4 regions of the Microbacterium gawkjiense genome follow, and region 4 is predicted to be linked to each of the others. Evidence: predicted binding sites of a transcription regulator. Region 4 holds the regulator's gene; each other region holds the start of a gene.
The links. Region 4 encodes HrcA, which represses chaperone genes, less so after heat shock. Its sites were predicted from a motif close to TTNGCACTCGNNNNNNNCGAGTGCNAA; they were not measured.
Positions count from the first base shown of each region.

Region 1: the regulator HrcA is predicted to act here: its motif matches at 1,881-1,907, upstream of groL (chaperonin GroEL).
Region 2: the regulator HrcA is predicted to act here: its motif matches at 3,246-3,272, upstream of groES (co-chaperone GroES).
Region 3: the regulator HrcA is predicted to act here: its motif matches at 3,486-3,512, upstream of Q9S71_RS02380 (Hsp20/alpha crystallin family protein).

Region 1 is NZ_JAUZVV010000002.1:988,446-993,820, forward strand. Features, by position in the region: gene groL (chaperonin GroEL) at 194-1,813, opposite strand; gene Q9S71_RS13005 (DUF4303 domain-containing protein) at 2,174-2,575, shown strand; gene Q9S71_RS13010 (cold-shock protein) at 2,586-2,789, opposite strand; gene Q9S71_RS13015 (LytR C-terminal domain-containing protein) at 2,933-3,565, opposite strand; gene Q9S71_RS13020 (DUF3263 domain-containing protein) at 3,575-3,835, opposite strand; gene msrB (peptide-methionine (R)-S-oxide reductase MsrB) at 3,923-4,327, shown strand; gene Q9S71_RS13030 (serine/threonine-protein kinase) at 4,449-5,375, shown strand, end outside.
Region 2 is NZ_JAUZVV010000001.1:1,660,911-1,666,285, forward strand. Features, by position in the region: gene rimI (ribosomal protein S18-alanine N-acetyltransferase) at 1-444, shown strand, start outside; gene tsaD (tRNA (adenosine(37)-N6)-threonylcarbamoyltransferase complex transferase subunit TsaD) at 446-1,504, shown strand; gene Q9S71_RS08005 (hypothetical protein) at 1,501-1,989, shown strand; gene Q9S71_RS08010 (THUMP-like domain-containing protein) at 1,991-3,190, opposite strand; gene groES (co-chaperone GroES) at 3,361-3,657, shown strand; gene rarD (EamA family transporter RarD) at 3,789-4,727, shown strand; gene Q9S71_RS08025 (ABC transporter substrate-binding protein) at 4,884-5,375, shown strand, end outside.
Region 3 is NZ_JAUZVV010000001.1:479,780-485,154, reverse strand. Features, by position in the region: gene Q9S71_RS02390 (alpha-amylase family protein) at 1-1,337, opposite strand, end outside; gene Q9S71_RS02385 (prolyl oligopeptidase family serine peptidase) at 1,383-3,434, opposite strand; gene Q9S71_RS02380 (Hsp20/alpha crystallin family protein) at 3,574-4,023, shown strand; gene Q9S71_RS02375 (MarR family winged helix-turn-helix transcriptional regulator) at 4,098-4,526, opposite strand; gene Q9S71_RS02370 (DUF2207 domain-containing protein) at 4,563-5,375, shown strand, end outside.
Region 4 is NZ_JAUZVV010000002.1:235,237-240,611, reverse strand. Features, by position in the region: gene Q9S71_RS09245 (16S rRNA (uracil(1498)-N(3))-methyltransferase) at 1-600, opposite strand, end outside; gene dnaJ (molecular chaperone DnaJ) at 603-1,718, opposite strand; gene hrcA (heat-inducible transcriptional repressor HrcA) at 1,750-2,784, opposite strand; gene hemW (radical SAM family heme chaperone HemW) at 2,855-4,072, opposite strand; gene Q9S71_RS09225 (DUF1990 family protein) at 4,072-4,722, opposite strand; gene lepA (translation elongation factor 4) at 4,732-5,375, opposite strand, start outside.

The DNA of each region.
Region 1 (5,375 bases), 750 kb from region 4:
GGCCCGTGCGACGCTGCGCGGTGACGACCGACGCTTCTGCGTGCTCGCTGCCTGGACCCCAGACTCGTCCGCTTCGACCGAGACGGATGCTCCCTTGACTTCTGCACGAGACTCTGCGGAAGCAGGTGCCGATGCCGCACGACGAAGGGCCCCTCCCGGAGGAGGGGCCCTTCGTGAGCCGTTCAGCGGTGGATCAGAAGTCCATGCCACCGGTCGGGTCGCCTGCCGGCGCCGCGACCTTCTCGGGCTTGTCGGCGACGACGACCTCCGTGGTCAGGAACAGACCGGCGATCGACGCGGCGTTCTGCAGCGCGGAGCGCGTGACCTTGGCCGGGTCAATGATTCCCGCGGCGAACATGTCGACGTACTCGCCCGTGGCGGCGTTGAGGCCCTGACCCGCGGGGAGTTCGGCGACCTTGTTCGACACGACACCGGGCTCGAGACCGGCGTTCAGCGCGATCTGCTTCAGGGGAGCCTGGATGGCCACCTTGACGATGTTCGCGCCGGTCGCCTCGTCGCCCTCGAGCTCGAGGCTCGCGAACGCCTTCTCGCCGGCCTGGATCAGCGCGACGCCACCACCGGGGACGATGCCCTCCTCGACGGCCGCCTTCGCGTTGCGAACGGCGTCCTCGATGCGGTGCTTGCGCTCCTTGAGCTCGACCTCGGTGGCCGCACCCGCCTTGATGACGGCGACGCCGCCGGCGAGCTTGGCGAGGCGCTCCTGCAGCTTCTCGCGGTCGTAGTCGCTGTCGGTGTTCTCGATCTCGCGACGGATCTGGGTCACGCGACCCTCGATCTGCGACGCGTCACCGGCACCCTCGACGATCGTGGTCTCGTCCTTGGTGATGATGACCTTGCGCGCACGGCCGAGCAGGTCGAGGGTGGCGTTCTCGAGCTTGAGACCGACCTCCTCGGTGATGACCTGGCCACCCGTGAGGATCGCGATGTCCTGCAGCTGAGCCTTGCGACGGTCGCCGAAGCCGGGGGCCTTGACGGCAGCCGACTTGAAGATGCCGCGGATCTTGTTGAGCACGAGGGTCGCGAGAGCCTCACCCTCGACGTCCTCGGCGATGATCAGGAGCTCCTTGCCGTCCTGGATCACCTTGTCGACGACGGGCAGAAGGTCCTTGATGTTCGAGATCTTCTGGTTCGCGATCAGGATGTAGGGGTCCTCGAAGACCGCTTCCTGACGCTCGGCGTCGGTGACGAAGTAGGGGTTGATGTAGCCCTTGTCGAAGCGCATACCCTCGGTGAGCTCGAGCTCGGTGCCGAAGGTGTTGGACTCCTCGACGGTGACGACACCTTCCTTGCCCACCTTGTCGATGGCCTCGGCGATCAGGGCGCCGATCTCGGGGTCGGCAGCCGAGATGGATGCCGTCGCCGCGATCTGGTCCTTGGTCTCGATCTCCTTCGCGCCGGCGAGCAGCTCGTCGGAGAGAGCCTTGACGGCCTTCTCGATGCCCTTCTTGAGGGAGATCGGGTCGGCACCGGCCGCGACGTTGCGCAGACCCTCGCGCACGAGCGCCTGAGCGAGGACCGTGGCGGTCGTCGTACCGTCACCGGCGACGTCGTCGGTCTTCTTCGCGACCTCCTTGACGAGCTCCGCGCCGATCTTCTCGTACGGGTCGTCGAGCTCGATCTCCTTGGCGATCGACACGCCGTCGTTCGTGATCGTGGGAGCGCCCCACTTCTTCTCGAGCACGACGTTGCGGCCACGGGGGCCGAGGGTCACCTTGACGGCGTCGGCCAGGGTGTTGAGGCCGCGCTCGAGGCCGCGGCGGGCCTCCTCGTCGAAAGCGATGATCTTTGCCATAAGTGTGTCGTCCCTCCCGGACGTGAGGTTCAGTACCGTGCCCCCAGGGACTGGGAGCGGGATAGTTCTGGCACTCAGGATGAGTGAGTGCTAAATCATTCTGGCACTCGACCCTAGGGAGTGCAAGCCGCGCGACACCGGCTCGCGCTACCGTGGCACACGCCGCGGCGAGCACCGCGGCAACGGCCCCGTCACCGCACGGAGGAATGGATGATCACGGTCGCAGAGGTCCCCGGATGAGCCGCCCCGCCATCCGCGCAGTGTTGCGCGAGGCGACTCTCGCCGCCTTCGATGACGCCGTCGCCACGCTCGACGGCGAGCACCTGTAGGGCCGTCGTCCTGACGACCGACGACGGCGGCATGAGCCCCGGTCTCTGCCTCACCACGCTCGAGCATCTCCATGCCCGACGATCCGATGCCGCCGAGAACGGCGATCTCTCGGAGCCCGGCTACGACGCTTACCTCCGTGGGGACACCGCCGAGTGGCGGGATGAACTGGTCGGGTGGGACCAGGTCGAAGCCGTCGCGCGGGCCATCGACGAGGCCGACGACGACGCGGACGACTGGTTCGAGGAACACACCGACGTGCTCATCGCGGCGCTCGCAGCCCTCCGGGAGGAGCGCGCGGACGCGCTGCACGGTGTCACCCTCTTCGTGTCGGTCACCGACAGCGATGCGTCCGAGTCCATCGAGAACCGCTCCGCCGCGGAACTCAACCCGCCCGAGCTGAGCGGGCCGTTCCTCGCCCGCTACGCGGGCTGACCGACCGGCGTCAGGCGACGACGCGGACGGATTCGGCCTGCGGGCCCTTCTGCCCGGTTCCGACGGTGAACTCGACGGCCTGACCTTCTTCGAGCACGCGGAACCCCGACATCTCGATGTTCGAGTAGTGGACGAAGACATCCTGTCCGTCGCCGAGCGTGATGAAGCCGAAGCCCTTCTCGGCGTTGAACCACTTGACGGTTCCCTGGGTCATGCGCATCTCCTGAAGCTGTGGGACACCCGAAATGCTAGCCACGGCCCCCTGCCGGATCCGGCGGTTCCCGGCTTTGTTGACACTTCCGAACCCAAGTGTTTACGGCGGCGAAACACGCGACGGCCGAGCCGCCGCGGACGGGCTCACTCCGAGCCGAAATCAAGCCCGACGATCACCACGAGCTGGGATCGCGGGTCACCGCCGGCGCTCGCCGTCTCGGGCGGCGCGACGACCTGATAGGTGTCGTCGAGAGAGACCTCGGCGCCGCCGATCGCGTCGGCCAGACCGCGGGCCGCAGCCTCGTCGGCGGTCGTGCCGTAATAGACGGTCGTGGTCGGGAAGTCGTCGGAGCTGGCGTTGCTCTCCTGGACGTCCGCCTCCGCCCACCCGGCGGCGATCACGTCCTGGCGGACGGCGTCACCCAGCGCGGCGTCGGGGGTCGCGTTCAGCACGAGCACCTCGTACGACGTGTCCACCTGCGGAGCGACCACCTGCGACGACGAACCGGGCGCCGAGCGGGCACTGAAGTCCAGACGACCGGTCGCGAACAGGGTGCTGAGCACCCCCGCCGCGACGATGGCGACGGTGGCCACCACAGACCACAGCACGATGACGCCGACGCGCAGCCGCGGCGTCTCGGCGCGGTGCGCCCCGATCCGAGCCGGACGGGCCGGGAGGTCGTCGAAGCGATCCTTCACTGCGGAGCGCGCCGCGGTCTCGGACGGGTCGGCGGCGGTGGGCTGCTCTGGCTCGGGCGGGGAGGTCGGAGACGGCACCCGAGAATGCTACCGGGCGGATGCCGGGAGCACCCTGGAGCGGGTGCGCCGCTCCCGCTCCTGCGCAGTCTGCAGCCGCCGCAGACGGTGCACGAGGACCGGATCGTAGGCGACGGCATCCGCTGATTCGAGGATCCGCCCCAGCAGCTGGTAGTAGCGCGCAGGGGTCAGCGAGAGCTCGGCGCGCAGCGCCTCCTCCTTCGCCCCGGAGTGCCCGTGCCAGCGGGCCTCGAAATCGAGGACGGCGCGGTCGCGATCGGAGAGGGGCACTCCCCCACGGTACGACCGAGATCCTCCGACACCCCGGAACATCGGGGCGGTTCGTCCGGTTGAATATGTCGAGGGAAGGAAGAACACATGAGCTATCGCGTGGAGAAGACCGACGAGCAGTGGCGGGAGGAGCTGACTCCCGAGCAGTACGCCGTCCTGCGGCAGGCCGGGACGGAGCGCGCGTGGACGGGCGAACTCCTCGATGAGGACCGCGCCGGCCTGTACACCTGTGCCGCGTGCGGCGCAGAGCTGTTCCAGAGCGGTACCAAGTTCGACTCGCACTGCGGGTGGCCGAGCTTCTACGAGTCGGTCCGCCCGGAGGCCGTCGAGCTCATCGAGGACCGCAGCCACGGCATGGTGCGCACCGAGGTGCGCTGCGCGAACTGCGGCTCGCACCTGGGGCACGTGTTCCCCGACGGTTTCGGCACCCCCACGGGCGACCGTTACTGCATGAACTCGCTGTCGCTGTCGTTCACCCCGAAGAACGACTGACCTCCGGGGCACCGCCCCGCTTGCAGGCCGCGCCGACACCGTCAACCCCGGTGTCGGCGCGGCGTCGTGCGTCTACCGTGGCTTCGGACGCGGTGAGGGACGCCGCGGTCGGAGGATGCACATGCCCGAGACCACCGACCACGCAGACGACCTGCTGGGCGGCCGTTACCGTCTCGGTGAGACGCTCGGCCGCGGCGGCATGGCTGACGTCCACCGCGGCGAGGACGTCGTCCTCGGCCGAGAGGTCGCGATCAAGGTTGTGCGCTCGGGGGCCGACGGAGTCGCCGCCGACAGCCGTGCGCACGGCGAGGTCAGCGTGCTGGCGGCGCTCAACCACCCGTCGCTGGTGACGCTCTACGACGCGCAACTCGACGTGGACCCGCCTTACCTCGTGATGGAGCTCGTCGAGGGACCCACCCTCACGACACGCATCGCCCGGTCTCCGTTGACCCCGTCCGCGGCGGCGACGATGGCCGCCGAGCTCGGCGAAGCCCTCCACGTCGCACACGGCGCCGGCGTGGTGCACCGCGACGTCAAGCCATCCAACGTCCTGCTCGCACCGTCTCACCTCCCCGATCACGAGTTCCGCGCGAAGCTCGCCGATTTCGGCATCGCGTATCTCGTCGACACCGCACGGGTGACGAACCCCGGCGAGGTGATCGGCACCGCCGCCTACCTTGCTCCCGAGCAGGTACAGGGCGTCGATCCGGCACCGCCCGCCGACGTCTACGCCCTCGGCCTGGTCCTGATCGAATCCCTGACAGGGAAGCGGGCCTTCCCCGACGCGGCCGGCGTCGCCACCGCCCTCGCCCGACTCGAGGCCCCACCGGAGATCCCTGCGGAGCTCGACGCGGAATGGCGGGACCTGCTGCGCGACATGACGCGCATCGACCCGGCCGAGCGGCCTCCGGCCCTCGACGTCGCGATGCGCGCACGCGCGCTCGCCGCGACCACGTCCGACGCCCGCACCGAAGCGCTTCCCGCTGCCGGCGCGGTGGCCGCCGGCAGTGCCGGCGCAGCGATGGCGGCGGGCTCTGTCGACCATGCT
Region 2 (5,375 bases), on a different contig from region 4:
CGCGCGTCCTTCCCGACCGACGCGTGGAGCGACGCCCTCATGGCGGGCGAGCTCGCCTCCCCCCACGGCCGGTACGTCGTCGACGTCGAGGCGGGCCGCCTCGTCGGGTACGGCGGTGTGCGCGCCGTGCAGGGCGCAGCGGATGCCGACATCCAGACGATCGCCATCGCCGCCGACGCGCGGGGTCACGGCCGGGGCCGCGCGCTGCTGCGCGAACTGCTCGCGACGGCCCGGTCCCGCGGCGCGCGCGAGGTGTTCCTCGAGGTGCGCGCCGACAATCCCGGAGCCGCCGCGCTCTACCTGTCCGAAGGGTTCGCCGAGGTGGGCCGCCGGCCGCGCTACTACCAGCCCGACGACGTCGACGCGATCGTCATGCAGCTGGACCTCGTCGCCTGGGACGCCCGTCGCACCGCCGCGCCGACCGCCGCCGAAGGATGGTGCTGAGATGACGCACGAACCCCTGGTGCTCGGTATCGAGACGAGCTGCGACGAGACCGGCATCGGCATCGTCCGGGGTCGCACCCTGCTCTCGAACACGATCGCGAGCTCGATGGACGAGCACGCCCGCTACGGCGGCGTCGTGCCCGAGGTCGCCGCGCGCGCCCACCTCGAGGCGCTGCAGCCGGCGATCGAGGCGGCGCTCGCCGAGGCGCAGGTGTCGCTGAGCGACCTCGATGCCGTCGCCGTCACGAGCGGGCCGGGTCTCGCCGGCGCGCTCATGGTCGGCGTGGGCGCCGCAAAGGCGCTCGCCGTCAGCCTCGACAAACCGCTGTACGCCGTGAACCACCTGGTGGGGCACATCGCCGCCGACATCCTCACCGGTGACGAGGTCGAGTACCCGACCGTCGCGCTCCTCGTCAGCGGCGGGCACACCTCGTTGCTCCTCGTCCGCGACCTCGTCTCCGACGTCGAGCTGCTCGGCGAGACGATGGACGACGCCGCCGGCGAGGCGTTCGACAAGATCGCCCGCATCCTCGGTCTGCCCTATCCCGGCGGCCCCGAGATCGACAAGGCCGCCGCGACGGGGGACCCGCAGACGATCCGGTTCCCGCGCGGCATGTCGCGTGCGTCCGACATGGCCGAGCACCGTTATGACTTCTCGTTCTCGGGGCTCAAGACCGCCGTCGCGCGCTGGGTCGAGCAGCGCGAGGCGGCCGGTGAGCCCGTCTCGGTGCCCGACGTGGCGGCATCCTTCCGCGAAGCGGTCGTCGACGTCCTCGTGACGAAGGCGCTCGACGCCTGCGCGCGTCACGACGTGCCTCGCCTGCTGCTGGGTGGCGGCGTGATCGCGAACAAGCGTCTGCGCGACGTCGCGCTCGAGCGTGCGCAGGCCGCGGGGGTGGCCGTCCGCATCCCGCCCCTCTCGCTCTGCACCGACAACGGGGCGATGATCGCGGCACTGGCGTCCGAGCTCATCATGAGCGGTCGCCCCGCCTCGACCCTCGCGTTCGGCGCCGACTCGACCCTGCCCGTCACGACGATCCAGGTGGAGCCCTCGTCATGAGCGACGAGCGGATGCCGCCGCCCGCCGTACCTGCCGCGGACGAGCCCCCCGCCGCCCCCGCCGTCGAGGCGGCATCGCCCGACGTGGTCCTCGCGCCGGCGGACACCGCGCTCCCCGGCGCGCACCGGGGCGGTTTCCGTCGGGAGCTCACGCAGCCGCTGCCCGTCGCGCCGCCGCTCGCGGTGCACCCGGATCCCGACGAGGCCGCTGCCCCGGACGTCCGCTGGATCCCCCCGGCGCCGGTGCTGCCGCGGAGCGCCGGCTGGTCGCTGCTGTTCGGGTCGCTCGCGCTCGTGCTGGCCTGCTTCGTCGGCTGGGGTTTCCCGGTGGGTGTGATCGGCGTCGTCCTCGCGGTCCTCGCGCTGCGACGCCCGTGGGAGAAGCGCGAGACCGCGTTCTGGGGCCTCGGCCTGAGCATCGCCTCGCTCGCCTACAGCGCCGGCTGGCTGTGGTGGGCGGCCTCGCAGGGCGCCCTGTCCGGCTGACTCAGACGCGCTCGGCGAGCACGGCGACCCGCTTCGCGTCCCGCCCCTCGCCGACCCTCGTGAGAATGAGCGTCGCCGAGGCGTCGCCGCGCAGCGTGAGCTTGCGTCGGAACTGCGCCGGGTCGACGTCGACGCCGCGCTTCTTGATCTCGACGGTGCCGACGCCCCTCTCGCGGAGCGCGGCGTTGATCGCGGGCACCTTCATCGGCAGGACCTCCCGCACGCGGAACGTCTGCACGAAGGGGTTCGTCAGGGCGGCATCCGAGGTCAGGTAGGCGATGCCCTCGGCCACCATCCCCGCCTGCAGCTCCCGGGCGACCTCGCCGATCAGGCGCGCGCGGATGACGGCGCCCTCGGGCTCGTGGAGGAAGGCGCCGAGCTCGCGCACCGGCTCGTCGGGCGCGTCGGCGGCCGCCGTCAGCTCTGCCGCGGCACCGCCCCTCATCACGAGCGCCGAGCGGGCCACGCCGTCGCGACGCAGGGCGCCCGACCACAGCACGAGCTCGACGGTCGAACCGTCGACGCTGATCCACTGCGCCTCGACGTCGTCGGGGAGCAGGCTGCGATCGAGGCCCGGTCCGAGTTTGATGCCCACCGGCATCCGTTCTGCGAGGGCGAACGCCCAGTCGAGCGAGGGTGACCAGTCCTCGGGCCGGGTGCGGCTGGTCTCGCTGTGACCCGCGGTCCGGCGGGCGGGGTCCAGCCACACCGCGTCCCAGCCGTCCAGGTCGGTCTCCTCGGCGAGGCCCTGCCGCACGGTGACGGCGTCGCCGAACGGCGCGAGGTTGTAGGCGGCGAGGGCGGCCGTCGTCTCGTCGGCGTCGACCGCGAGCACGTCGAGGCCGATGCCCGCGAGTCCCAGGGCGTCGCCGCCGAGGCCGCATCCGAGGTCGGCGACGCGGGTGATCCCCGCGGCCCGGAACCGTCCGGCGTGCCGGGCGGCGACCTCGAGGCGGGTCGCCTGCTCGAGTCCCGCGCGGGTGAACAGCATGCGCTCGGCGAACGGACCGAACTTGCCCTCTGCGCGCACCCGCAGGTGCGCCTGACCGACGACGGCCGACACGAGATCGGGGGAGTGGCCGGCGGCGCGCAGCCGCGAGACGGCGGCCGCGACCTCGGCGGTGGATGCCAGGGGTCCGACCTCGTCGATCATCCGTAGTCCCTGGGGGGTCAGGAGGGCGGTGAGCTCGGCCTTGTCCATCCGGCCAGCCTAGGTCTCCGCGGTCGGATGGCGCGTCGCGGCATCCGTCATCGTGTTGGCACTCGCGTTGCATGAGTGCCAACCGCGCTCTAGACTTTTGTTAGCACTCTCGGTAAGCGAGTGCTGATGAGTCTTGTAGCAGGACCCCACCAGCAAGAAAGAGGTAGACCGTGTCGGTTTCCATCAAGCCGCTCGAAGACCGCATCGTCATCAAGCAGGTCGAGGCCGAGCAGACCACCGCAAGTGGCCTGGTCATCCCTGACACCGCCAAGGAGAAGCCCCAGGAGGGCGAGGTCGTGGCCGTGGGCCCCGGCCGCATCGACGACAACGGCAACCGCGTTCCGCTCGACGTCGCCGTCGGCGACCGCGTCCTGTACAGCAAGTACGGCGGCACCGAGGTCAAGTTCGGCGCCGACGAGTTCCTCGTCCTGTCGGCTCGCGACGTCCTGGCGGTCGTCGTCCGCTGACACGCAGCGACCGCAGCGCAGGGCCCGGATGCTTCGGCATCCGGGCCCTGTCCCGTTGATGGCAGGATCCGGGCGATCGACGGCAGTGCGGATGACGCGCCCGCTGTCATGACCGTCGTAGGCTTGTGCTCATGACACCCGAGCAGGCCGCGCGCGAGAAGTCGCTCGGGGGCATCTTCGTCTTCTCGGCCTACGTGCTGTGGGGCTTCCTGCCGCTCTACTTCGTCAGCCTCGCCCCGACGACCCCGTGGGAGGTCGTCGGCTGGCGCATCCTGCTGAGCCTCGTCTTCTGCATCGCGCTGCTCGCGATCACCCGCGGCTGGGGGCGGATGCGGGTCATCCTGCGCGATCGTCGCCTCATGCTCTGGACGCTCCTGGCGGGCCTGCTCATCTACGTCAACTGGCAGGTCTTCCTCATCGGGACCCTGACCGGTCACGTCGTCGAGACGAGCCTCGGGTACTTCATCAACCCGATCGCGACCGTGCTCCTCGGCGTCATCGTGCTGAAGGAACGTCTGCGCACCGCGCAGTGGGTCGCGGTCGGCATCGCGGGCGTCGCGGTGGTCGTGATCATCGTCGCGGTCGGCCGCGTGCCCTGGATCGCGCTCGCCCTCGCGGCGAGCTTCGCGACGTACGGTCTCGTCAAGAAGAAGATCGGACCGTCGGTGGATGCCGTGAGCGGCCTCACCCTCGAGTCCTTCTGGCTCGTGCCGATCGCCGTCCTCCAGCTCGTCCTCGTCGGCGTCACCTCCGGACTGACGATGGGCCGCGAGGGGACCGGGCACACCGTCCTGCTCCTGCTGGCGGGGGCCGTCACCGCCGTTCCGCTCCTGTTCTTCTCCGCCGGCGCCCGCCGCACCACGCTGACCGTGGTCGGCATCCTGCAGTTCATCGCGCCGATCATGCAGTTCCTCACCGGGGTGCTCATCCTCGGCGAGCCGATGCCCTTCGAGCGCTGGATCGGATTCGGCCTCGTCTGGGTCGCCGTCGCGGTCTTCACGGTGGACTCGCTCCTGTCCTCCCGGCGCAACCGGACCCGCGCCGAAGCGGTGGTGCCCGACCCCGTCTGACCTCGCCCGATGCCGCTTTCCGCGACCGTTATGGGAGCGTGCCCACCTCGTTACACATCGTTAACGAACGGCAACATTGGGGAGACGAGCGCGCCACTAGGTTGAACACACCGGGCTGGTCCCGAACTGACCCGTGTCACCACAGCAAGGAGCACAATGAGCGTTCTCTCCCGTTCGCGTTCCGCAAAGGTCATGGGCGCCATCGCCCTGGTCGGCGCGAGCGCATTGGTCCTGGCCGGCTGCGCCGGATCCTCGACCCCCACAGCGTCCGGCGGCGCGTCCAACGAGCCGGCCGGTTTCAAGTTCCCGGTCAACTGCGACGAGGCCGAACCGGCCTCGTACACCCCGGAGTACAACTCCACGTCGGAGGGCCCCGCCACCGACCTCGAGTTCACCATCGGCACCGCGTTGCCTGTCACCGGAAACCTCGCCTTCCTCGGCCCGCCTGAGATCGCCGGCACTGAATTCGCTGCCGCTGAGGTCAACGAAGCGGCGAAGGGTGTGACCATCGACCTCGTCCAGGGCGACTCGGGCGACACCGACAACAAGGCCTACGAGACCGAGATCCCCCGTCTGCTGAACGCGGGCGCCACGGCGATCATCGGCGCGGCGTCCTCCGGCACGTCGCTGCAGTTCATCGATCAGGTC
Region 3 (5,375 bases), on a different contig from region 4:
GTCGGCGCGAAGCCCGACAGCGTCACGGCCGGCACGTGCACCGGTTCGGCGGCGACGTTCGCCAGCATCAGCACGACGGTCCCGTCGCCGGGTCGCTGGTAGCCCACGACCGACGGCGCCGGCACGTCGAAACCGATGAGGCGCGCCCCGTCGAACTCCGGCGTCGTGTGACGCACCGCGATGAGCTTCGTGATGTCGCGCCGGAGCCGGCCGGCCGAGGTGGCGGCATCCGTCATCTGGGCGTAGCGGTCCCGCGGCTTCTGGCCCCGGTGCGTCCACCGGGCGTCGTCGCGTCGCTCCGGATCGTCGCGGAACGTCGGGTCGTTGAGCTGGCCCACCTCGTCGCCGAGCCACAGCATCGGCAGCCCCGGCAGGCTCAGCAGGAGCGCGTGGGCCAGCACCACCCGCGCCTCGCCGAGCGGGTCGCCGGCCTCGACGCCGGCGAGCGAGGCCGTGGTCCCCGCGACGCCGCCGTCGGTCGCGATCCCCCGGCCGAAGGCGGAGCCGTCGGTGTAGCGCGCGGTGAGCTCGGCGGCATCCGTCTGCCATACGACCGCGTCGGCGTCGCGGACGGCGACGACGACGCTGCGTCCGTCACGCCGCTCGAGCGCGTGCTGCAGGGGAGCGGCGTCCCCCGTGGCGAACGCCTGCCACAGCGGCGCGGACCCGGGGGATGCCGGCAGCACCTCGACCCCGGGCGCACCGATCGCGAGCACCGGGGCGGTGACCGCCGCCGTCTCGCGGTCGGGGACGAGGAAGACCTCGACGCCGCGGCCGGCCAGGAACAGCAGATCGTCGACGAACACGCGCAGATCCGAGGCGGCGGGGACGTCGACGGCCAGGGCGATCCCCGACAGGCGCAGTTCGGCCGCCAGGTCGGAGAGCCGGTCGATCGAGCCGAGTCCGGGGTCGCCGCGGCGCAGGTCGACGGCGCCGTCCTCGCGCCGGGCGAACGGCGACTGCACGTGCAGCACGCTCACGCCGAGTTCGCGCAGCGCTGGGATCTCGTCGCGGAGCCCCGCGAGGTTGCCGGCGTAACGATCCGCGAAGCACGCCGCGCCGAGGGCGTAGCGCGAGCGGGAAGTAGGCGCGTGGGCCGCGCGCTGCTCACCGTGCACCTTGAGTTCGAGCGAGCGACCGTTCGCCGCCACTACCGCTGCCGTCACGAGATCGGCCAGCAGCGACGACGAGGAGTCCGCCCGCTCGGCGAGGGCGTCGTGCAGCGCGGGAAGGTGCCGACGGATGCGGTCCGCCGCGGCCTCGTCGACGCGGGTGCACTCAGCGACGGTCGACAGCGTGGCCGCGAGTTCCTCCTCGACGGCCCCCATGGTGCTCATGCGGTGGACCTCCCGCTCCCAGCGTAGAGGGCGGGCGTTCCCGCCTCAGTCGGCGCGGCCCACCGTGCTGTCGAGGAACGCGTGGATCGTCGCATGCAGCGCCGCGGTGGCCGCCGCGTCGATGGTGCCCGCATGACCGCCTTCGACGGGCTCGAGGTAGTGCACCTCGGCATCCGTCTCGTCCGCCAACCGCGCCGCCATCTTGCGCGCCTGCACCGGCCCGACCCGGTCGTCGCTGGCCGCCGCGTAGATGAGGGATGCCGGGTACCGCCGCCCGGGCTCGATGAGGTGGTACGGCGAGAAGGTCTTCACGAACTCCCAGTCGGCGGGGTCGTCGGGATCGCCGTACTCGGCGATCCAGCTCGCGCCGGCCGACAGGCGCGTGTACCGCCGCATGTCGAGCAGCGGGACGCCGCACACGATCGCGCCGAAGTCGTCGGGGTACTGGGTCAGCATGTTGCCGACGAGCAGCCCGCCGTTGCTGCGCCCGTGGCAGGCGATGCGGTCGGGGGTCGAGACGCCGCGGGCGACGAGGTCACGGGCGACGGCGGCGAAGTCCTCGTACGCGCGGTGGCGGTTCTCACGGAGCGCCGCGAGGTGCCATTCCGGGCCGAACTCACCGCCGCCCCGGATGTTCGCGACGACGTACACCCGACCCTGCTCGAGCCAAGCCGGGCCCACGATCGTCGGGTACTCCGGCGTCAGCGCGTGCTCGAAGCCGCCGTAGCCGTTCATCAGCACGGGCAGAGCGCCGTGACGCTCGCGGGGGCCGACCTCGAAGTACGGCACCCGGGTGCCGTCGGCCGACGTCGCCCAGTGCTGCTCGGCGACGAGACCCGTCGCGTCGAAGGTCGCGCGGCTGCGGTCGACGACCCGCGGCTCCGCTCCCGGGTCGAGGACGAGCAGGGTGGGCGGTGTGAGGAAGCCGCGCGCGACGACCCAGAGCTGGTCGTCCTCGTCGTCGTCGGCTGTCGCGACGTTCGCGCTGAAGAGGTCGTCGTCGCCGAGCCCGAGGTCGAGCTCGACACCGGTCAGCGTCGCCGGGTCGAGCGACACCAGCCGGCTCTGCACGCGGTCGAGGATCGTCAGCACGAGGCGGGTCTTCGTCCACGTCCAGGACTCGAGCACCGCGGTGTCGGTCGGCGCGAACGCGACACGGAGTCCCGACCCGTCCCCGCTCGTCACGGTCTCGAGGGGGCCGAGCAGGAGGGTGCCCGACGGATGCGTCGTGTCGCCGATGCGCCACGGCGTCGTCGTCCGGACGGCGACCAGGTCTCCGTGCACGTCGGCGTGCGCGTCCTGCGGCACGGCGATCAGGTGCGGTTCGGCGCCGTTCCACACCCACGCCTCGGAGTGGAAGAAGTCGTGCGCGATGACGACGATCGGCGTCGCGGAACCGCCCGTGTGATCGACGTGTGCGAAGACGCCGACGTCCGACGAGACACCCGTGAGGATCGGCGGCGCGTCCTCGAGCGATTCGCCGCGGCGCCAGGCGCGGGCGGTGATCGGATAGCCCGAGTCCGTGACGCCGCCGCCGTGCAGGGCCGTGGCGACGAGCAGCGTGTCGCGGTCGACCCACGCGATCATGGACTTCTCCGCGTCGAGGGCGAAGGGGGAGTCCTCGACGAAGCGGCGGGTCTCCAGGTCGAACTCGCGCACCACGGCGGCGTCACCGCCGTCGGGGCTCAGGCGCACGAGCGCGCGGCCGCTGCCGGCCGGGCCGTGCGTCGCGCCGGCGAAGGCCCAGGTCCTTCCCTCCTCGCGGCCCAGTGCGTCGACGTCGAGCAGGATCTCCCAGTCCGGAGTGCCCGCCGTGAAGGCGGCAAGGGACGTCCGGCGCCAGAGGCCGCGCGGGTTGTCGGCATCCCGCCACAGGTCGTACATGAGGTCGCCGTGACGACTGGGGACGACGAGGCGGTCGGGGTCCTGCAGGATGCCGGTGAGCCTGGTCTCGAGCGCGTCGCGGGCAGCGCCCGCATAGGCGCCTTCGGTCTCGGCGGTGCGCTCCGCGGCCCACGCGCGAGCCGCGGATCCGTCGATCTCCTCCAGCCAGAGGAACGGGTCGGCGGGCTCGGGGGCGATCTCGTGGGCGCTCATGCGGTCAGCCTACGGGGCACCTCCGCCGCGTCGTTCGCCGTGCGAGAACCATTGGCACTCTCCATGCGCGAGTGCTAATCTGGACGTACTTGAGCCGCAGGGGCTCAACTTTCAGACCACTTGCACAAAGGAGAGAATCATGGCGACCTACGACCCGTTCCGTGAAATCGACCGCCTGGCGTCGACGCTCTTCGACACGCGCCGCGGCCCGCGACGGATGCCGATGGACCTGTACCGCGACGGCGACCACTACGTGCTGAACGCCGACCTCCCCGGCATCGACCCGGGGTCGGTCGACATCGACGTCGACGGCCAGCTGCTGACCATCCGCGCCGAGCGCACGCTGTCGTCGGGCGAGGGGGTCAAGTGGATCACGCGCGAGCGTGAGACCGCGAGCTTCCTCCGCCAGCTGAACCTCGGCCAGGGCATCGACACCGACGCCATCACCGCGACCTACAACAACGGTGTGCTGACCGTCACCATCCCGGTGAGCGAGAAGGCCAAGCCGCGCAAGGTCGAGGTCGTCGCCGACGGTTCGTCCCCGACTATCACCACTCGCGAGAGCGAGCCGCAGCCGATCGACCAGTGACCGGCGCACCGCTCCGGCGGTGAGACGACGATCGCCCCGCACCCCGTCTCGGGTGCGGGGCGATCTTCCTGTCGTCAGACGCCGCGCAGGCGAGCGGTGAGCCGCTCGAGCTCGGCGAGTTCGTCGTCGGTGAGCACCGACATCCGCTCGGCGATGGTGCGGCCGTGCGTCGTCGCGAGCCGGCGGAACATCGCCGCGCCCTGCTCCGTGGCGCGCAGCACGGCGCCGCGGCCGTCGTTGGGGTCGGGGCACTTCGCGACGAGCCCCCGCGCCACCATCCGGTCGACCAGGCGCGACACGCTCGGCTGGCTGATGAGCATGTTCGCCGTCACGTCGCGCAGCCGCGCGGTGTGACCCTCGCAGCGCGTGACGGTCAGGAGCACGTCGTATTCGGCACTCGAGAGGTCGTCGTCCTCGAAGTCCCGCGAGATCTCCGCCAGGACCTCGTGCTGCGCGCGGAAGAGGCTCTCCCAGGCAGCGATGGCGAGGCGGCGGTCGGTCATGGCGTCAACTGTAGCGTCGCTCATAGGGTTGACCGCGTGCAGCCCTGGTCCCGTCGTCTCGCCCGTGCCGGAGCCGTCGTCGCCGTCGCGCTCGGCGTTCTCGTGGGCGCTCCCTCGGCGGCGAACGCCGACGTCGAGGACTTCTCCTTCGACAGTCTGACCGTCGACTACACGCTGACCCGCGCCGAGGACGGCACGAGTCGGATGCGGGTGGTCGAGGAGTTCGTGGCGCGGTTCCCCGAGACCGACCAGAACCGCGGCATCCGACGGGTGATCCCCGACGAGTACGACGGTCAGCCGCTGCGGCCGAGCCTCGAATCGGCGGTGGACGCGGAGGGCGACCCGTGGGAGGTCGTCGAGACCGACGACGGCGAGGACGGACTGGTCGTGACGGCGAGATCCGAGGATTACGTCCACGGTCGCCAGACCTTCGTCCTCACCTACACCCTCGACAACGTGACGCGAGAGTTCCCCGACACGGGACTCGAGCTCTACTGGGACGTGAACGGGTTCGATTGGGCGCAGCCGTTCGGTGAGGTGACGGTGAGGCTGCATCTGGACGGCGAGATCGCGGATGCCGCCGGCTCCCTCGCCTGCTATGCCGGACCGTTCGGGGCCGAGACGCCGTGCGACGGCATCGACATCGACACGTCCTCCTCGGGCGCGACGATCGTCGCGCGGCAGGCCGAGCTCGGCCCACGCGAATCTCTGACCTTCGCGGTCGGGTTCGCCGACGGCACCTTCGAGCCGCTCGACACCTCGTACCTCGGCACACCGCTGGGCTGGGGGCACGCCGCTGCCGGTGCGGGCCTCGTCGGGGTCGCGGGGTGGACGCTGTGGCTGCGGCGC
Region 4 (5,375 bases):
GCCCTCCGGCCCGACGACGAGCAGCACGTCACGGGTGTCTGCGGCGTCGAGGTCGACCGCGGAGAGCGCAGCGGATGCCGTGGGTTCGAGCACCAGCATCCGTGCCGACTCGGCGTGCGAGACGAGTAGCCGCGTCGTCACCGGGTCGGCCACCTCGGGCAGCCAGGCACGGTGGGCCTGCTTGGCCGCCTCGCGGACGATCGACTCCCAGCGTGCGACGCCCTTGGCGACCTTCGCGCCGTCCCACCGCGAGACGGACCGGGCTGCCTGCCACGGGAGGATCGCGTCGACGCCGAGTTCGGTCGCGGCCTGCACCGCGAGCTCGTCGCGATCACCCTTCGCGAGCGCCTGCACGAGCACCGAGCGCGGCGACGGCGCCGGGTGCTCCCGCCGCTCGACGACCTCGACGATGACCTCCTTCGGTGCGACCGAGGCGACGGTTCCCGTGAGCCAGAGGCCGCGTCCGTCGCCCACGCTCACCCCCTCCCCGACCCGGATGCGGCGCACGGCGGCCGCGTGGTGCGCCTCGGCGCCCGTCAGCCGGACGACGTCGCCCGGGCGCGCGGCACCGGCATCCTCGATCAGGAAGTGCAGGGCCACGGTCAGCGCTTGAACTTGCCGCGGAGCTTGGAGAACAGGCCCGGGTGGAACTCGGCGAGGTGCGGCGGCGCGGGGCGCGTGCGCTTGGCGAGCTCCTGGACGAGGGCCCGCGACTTGGGATCGAGGTGCGACGGGGTGACCACCTGCACGGCGACGCGGAGGTCGCCGCGCTGCTCGCCGCGGAGCGGGGTGATGCCGCGCCCGCGGATGGTCAGCTCGTCGCCCGCCTGGACACCCTGGCGGATCTCGAGATCGACGGGGCCGTCGAGCGAATCGATCGTCACACTCGTGCCGAGGATCGCGTCGATCATCGACACCTCGAGGGTCGCGAGCAGATCGTCGCCGTCACGGCTGAAGACGTCGTGCGGCGCGACCGTCACCTCGAGGTACAGGTCGCCGTTGGGCCCGCCCGCGGGGCCGACCTCGCCCGATCCGGGCAGCTGCAGGCGCAGTCCCGTCTCGACGCCGGCGGGGATGTCGATCGACACGGTGCGGCGCGCGCGAACGCGGCCCTGGCCCTGGCACGTGGAACACGGGTAGGGGATGGTCGTGCCGTAGCCCTGGCAGGTCGTGCAGGGCTGCGACGTGACGACGTTGCCGAGCAGGCTCCGCACGGTCCGCTGGATCTGCCCCGAGCCGTGGCAGATGTCGCAGGTCACCGGCTGGGTGCCGGGCTGGCAGCACGAGCCCTGGCAGGTCTCGCACAGCACCGCCGTGTCGACCTCGATGTCGCGGTGCACGCCGAAGACGACGTCGCCGAGAGTCAGGTCGACGCGCACGAGGGCGTCCTGGCCCCGCTCGCGACGCGAGCGCGGGCGTCCGGCACGCGTGCCCCCGCCGCCTCCGCCGAAGAACGTCTCGAAGATGTCGCTGAAGCCGCCGAAGCCGGCCCCGGCGCCGCCGAACGCCCCGGAGTCGCCACCGAGGTCGTACCGCTGGCGCTGGTCGGGGTCGCTCAGCACGTCGTACGCGTGCGTCACGAGCTTGAAGCGCTCCGCCGCATCCTCTCCCGGGTTCACATCGGGGTGGAGCTGTCGCGCCAGTCGGCGGTACGCCTTCTTGATCTCCTCGGGGCTCGCGTCGCGCGCGACACCCAGGACCTCGTAGTGGTCAGCCACAATCACCTCTCCGGCCCGGAGGCCGATTCGTTCAGCGCGACTTCTCGTCTTCTTCGAGCAGACGCGTCAGATAGTGCGCGACGGCACGGACCGCCGCGAGATTGGTGGGGTAGTCCATGCGGGTCGGACCCAGCACGCCCACGCGCGCCTGCGAGCCGCCGGCGTCGTAGTCCCCCGCGACGACGGATGCCTCGGCGAGCCCGAACGGCTCGTTCTCGCGGCCGATGCTGGTCGCCAGTCCCCGGTCGTCCGCGACCATCTCGCCCATGAGGCGGAGGAGCGTGACCTGCTCCTCGATCGCCTCGAGCAGAGGGTAGATGCTGCCGCGGAAGTCCGCTTCGCGACGGGCGAGGGTCGCGGACCCGGCCATGACCATGCGGTCCGAGCGGAACTCGTCGAGCTCCTCGCCGATCGCGCGCAGGACGATCCGCCGGTTCTCCTCGCGGGGGGCCGGAGCCTCCTCCTCGAGGATGCGGGCGATCGCCGCGGCACCGTCGCGGACGCTCTTGCCGGTCAGCAGCGCGGCCATCGCGAGCTTGAGCTGCTCGGCCTCCTCGGCGGACGGCTCGGTCGCGAGGAACGCGACCCGCTGCGAGACCCGTCCGGTGTCGGTCACGACGATGATGACGATGCGGGTGCCGCCGAGGTGGACGACCTCGACGTGCGAGACGTTCGCCCGGGCGAACGACGGGTACTGCACGATCGCGACCTGTCCGGTGAGGCGGGTGAGCGTGCGGACCGTGCGGACGAGCAGGTCGTCGAGGTCGCCGGTGTCCTCCAGGAACGCGCCGATCGCGGAGCGCTGCGCGGAGGTCAGCGGACGGACCTCGGCGAGATGGTCGACGAAGACCCGGTACCCCTTGTCGGTGGGCACACGGCCCGACGACGTGTGCGGCGCGATGATGAGTTCCTCGTCCTCGAGGAGGGCCATGTCGTTGCGGATCGTGGCGGCGGACACACCGAACTGGTGGCGGTCGACGATCGCCTTGCTGCCGACGGGTTCCCGCGTGTCCACGTAGTCCTGGACGATCGCGCGCAACACCTGAAGACCGCGTTCCGAGACCATCATCCCTCCTCCGCTGGCACTCTCGATCTTGGAGTGCCAATTCTACCGCGCGCGGAGCGTTCTGCTCGGATCACTCGGTGAGCGCCCGCACGACGGCGTCGGCGAGAAGCCGCCCGCGGCGGGTCAGCACGATCGTGCCGTGGACCGCCGCCGCGCCGTCGACGAGCCCGTCGGCGATGAGGGATGCCACGTTCCGCCGCCCGGTGGCCGTCGCCTCGTCGACGGCCACCCCATCGACGATGCGCGAGCGCAGCAGGATGTCCTCGAGGCGGCGGGCCTCGGCATCCGGTCGCTCCCGTCCGGCCGCCGGCGACTGTCCCGCCGCGAGGCGCTGCGCGTACGCCGCGGGGTGCTTCACGTTCCACCACCGGAGTCCGCCGATGTGGCTGTGGGCGCCCGGGCCGTACCCCCACCAGTCCTGGCCGCGCCAGTACGACAGGTTGTGGCGTGACCGCTGCGCGCGGTTCGTCGCCCAGTTCGAGACCTCGTACCACCCGTATCCCGCCGCGGCGAGCAGTTCGTCGGCCAGCTCGTACATGTCGGCCTGCAGATCGTCATCGGGAGCGGGCACCTCGCCGCGGCGGATCTGCCGCTCGAGTTTCGTGCCGTCCTCGACGATGAGCGCGTAGGCCGAGACGTGATCGGGTGCGAGGGCCGTCGCCGTCTCGAGCGAGGTCCGCCAGTCCTCCCACGACTCCCCCGGAGCGCCGTAGATGAGGTCGAGGCTGACCGCCAGCCCCGCGTTCCGTGCCGCGGCGACCGCGGTGGCGATGTTCGCGGGGTCGTGGGTGCGGTCGAGGGCGGCGAGGACGTGCGGGACAGCCGACTGCATGCCGATCGACAGGCGTGTCACACCGGCGGCCGCGAGGGTCTCGGCCACGGCGTCCGTCATCGTGTCGGGGTTCGCCTCGACCGTCACCTCGGCACCGTCCGCCAGACCGAAGGCCTCCCGGACGCCGTCGAGCATGCGCGCCAGGTCGCCGGGCGGCAGGAGCGTCGGGGTGCCGCCGCCGAAGAACACCGTCTGCGCGGGGCGGAGCGGTCCGCGTTCGGCCAGCACGCGCCGGGAGATCGCGATCTCGCGCAGGACCTCGTCGGCGTACGCGTCCTGTCGGGCGCCGCGCAGTTCGGTCGCCGTGTAGGTGTTGAAGTCGCAGTAGCCGCAGCGGACGCGGCAGAACGGGACGTGCAGGTAGACGCCGAAGTCGACGTCGTCCGACACGCGCACGTCGGCGGGCAGTGCGCCGTCGAGAGGAGCGGGATCGCCGAGGGGAAGGGCCGAGCCCATCAGGAGCCGGTGGCGTACATCGGCGACATCGCCTGCAGGTACCCCTGGAACAGGGCGCGACGCCGACGCTTCACCAGCGGACGCCAGAGGCGGTAGAGCACGCCGGTCGGCTTGTCGAAGGCGCGGACCGTGAACCAGACCTCGTCGTCGTCGCGCCATTCGAGCAGGAAGGACTCCTCGCCGCTGACGACGGATCCGCCGACGGTGCCGAGCGAGAACCCGACCCGACGCGGCTCGTCGACGACCGAGATGACCCGGAGCTCGGCATCCGCTCGCATCCCGCCGACGCGCCCCCGAAGGTGCACGGTCGTCCCGGCGCTCGCGAACGGCACACCGTCGGCGTCGAAGCGCTGCTCGTCGTCGAGACGACTGGGCTGGACGGCGTTGCCGTCGGCGTCGAAGCCGACACCGGAGTACATCGGACCGGATGCCGGGCGCACATCGGTCACCTGGAGACCCGCCCCGCGCTGCGCTCCCCACCCGAGGAGCGACTCGGTCGAGGTGACGAAACGGCTCTCACCGCTGCCGAGACGCCAGGACGCCTCCGCCGGGGTCGTGCCCTTCGGCGGATAGCCCATGAGATCGGGGGCCTGCGTGGCCCCGACGGCGGCGTAGTCGACGGTCCCTGCCTGGAAACTCCCGCGGCGCATCGTGCCAGCCTACTTCTTGTCCTTGCCCTCGACGTCTCCCGAGAGCGCGGCGATGAACGCCTCCTGGGGGACCTCGACGCGGCCGACCATCTTCATGCGCTTCTTGCCCTCCTTCTGCTTCTCCAGCAGCTTGCGCTTACGGGTGATGTCACCGCCGTAGCACTTCGCGAGGACGTCCTTGCGGATCGCGCGGATGTTCTCGCGGGCGATGATGCGGGCGCCGATCGCGGCCTGGATGGGGACCTCGAACTGCTGACGCGGGATGAGCTTGCGCAGCCGCTCGGTCATCATCGTCCCGTAGGCGTAGGCCTTCTCACGGTGGACGATCGAGCTGAACGCGTCGACCTTCTCGCCCTGCAGCAGGATGTCGACCTTGACGAGGTCGGCGGTCTGAGAACCGGCCGGCTCGTAGTCGAGGCTCGCGTAGCCCTGCGTCTTGGACTTCAGGTGGTCGAAGAAGTCGAAGACGATCTCGCCGAGGGGCATGTTGTAGCGCAGCTCGACGCGGTCCTCGCTGAGGTAGTCCATGCCGAGCAGGGTGCCGCGGCGGGACTGGCAGAGCTCCATGACGGTGCCGACGTAGTCCTTCGGCAGGAGGATGCCGACCTTCACGACCGGCTCGGAGACCTCGGCGACGCGGCCGTCGGGGTACT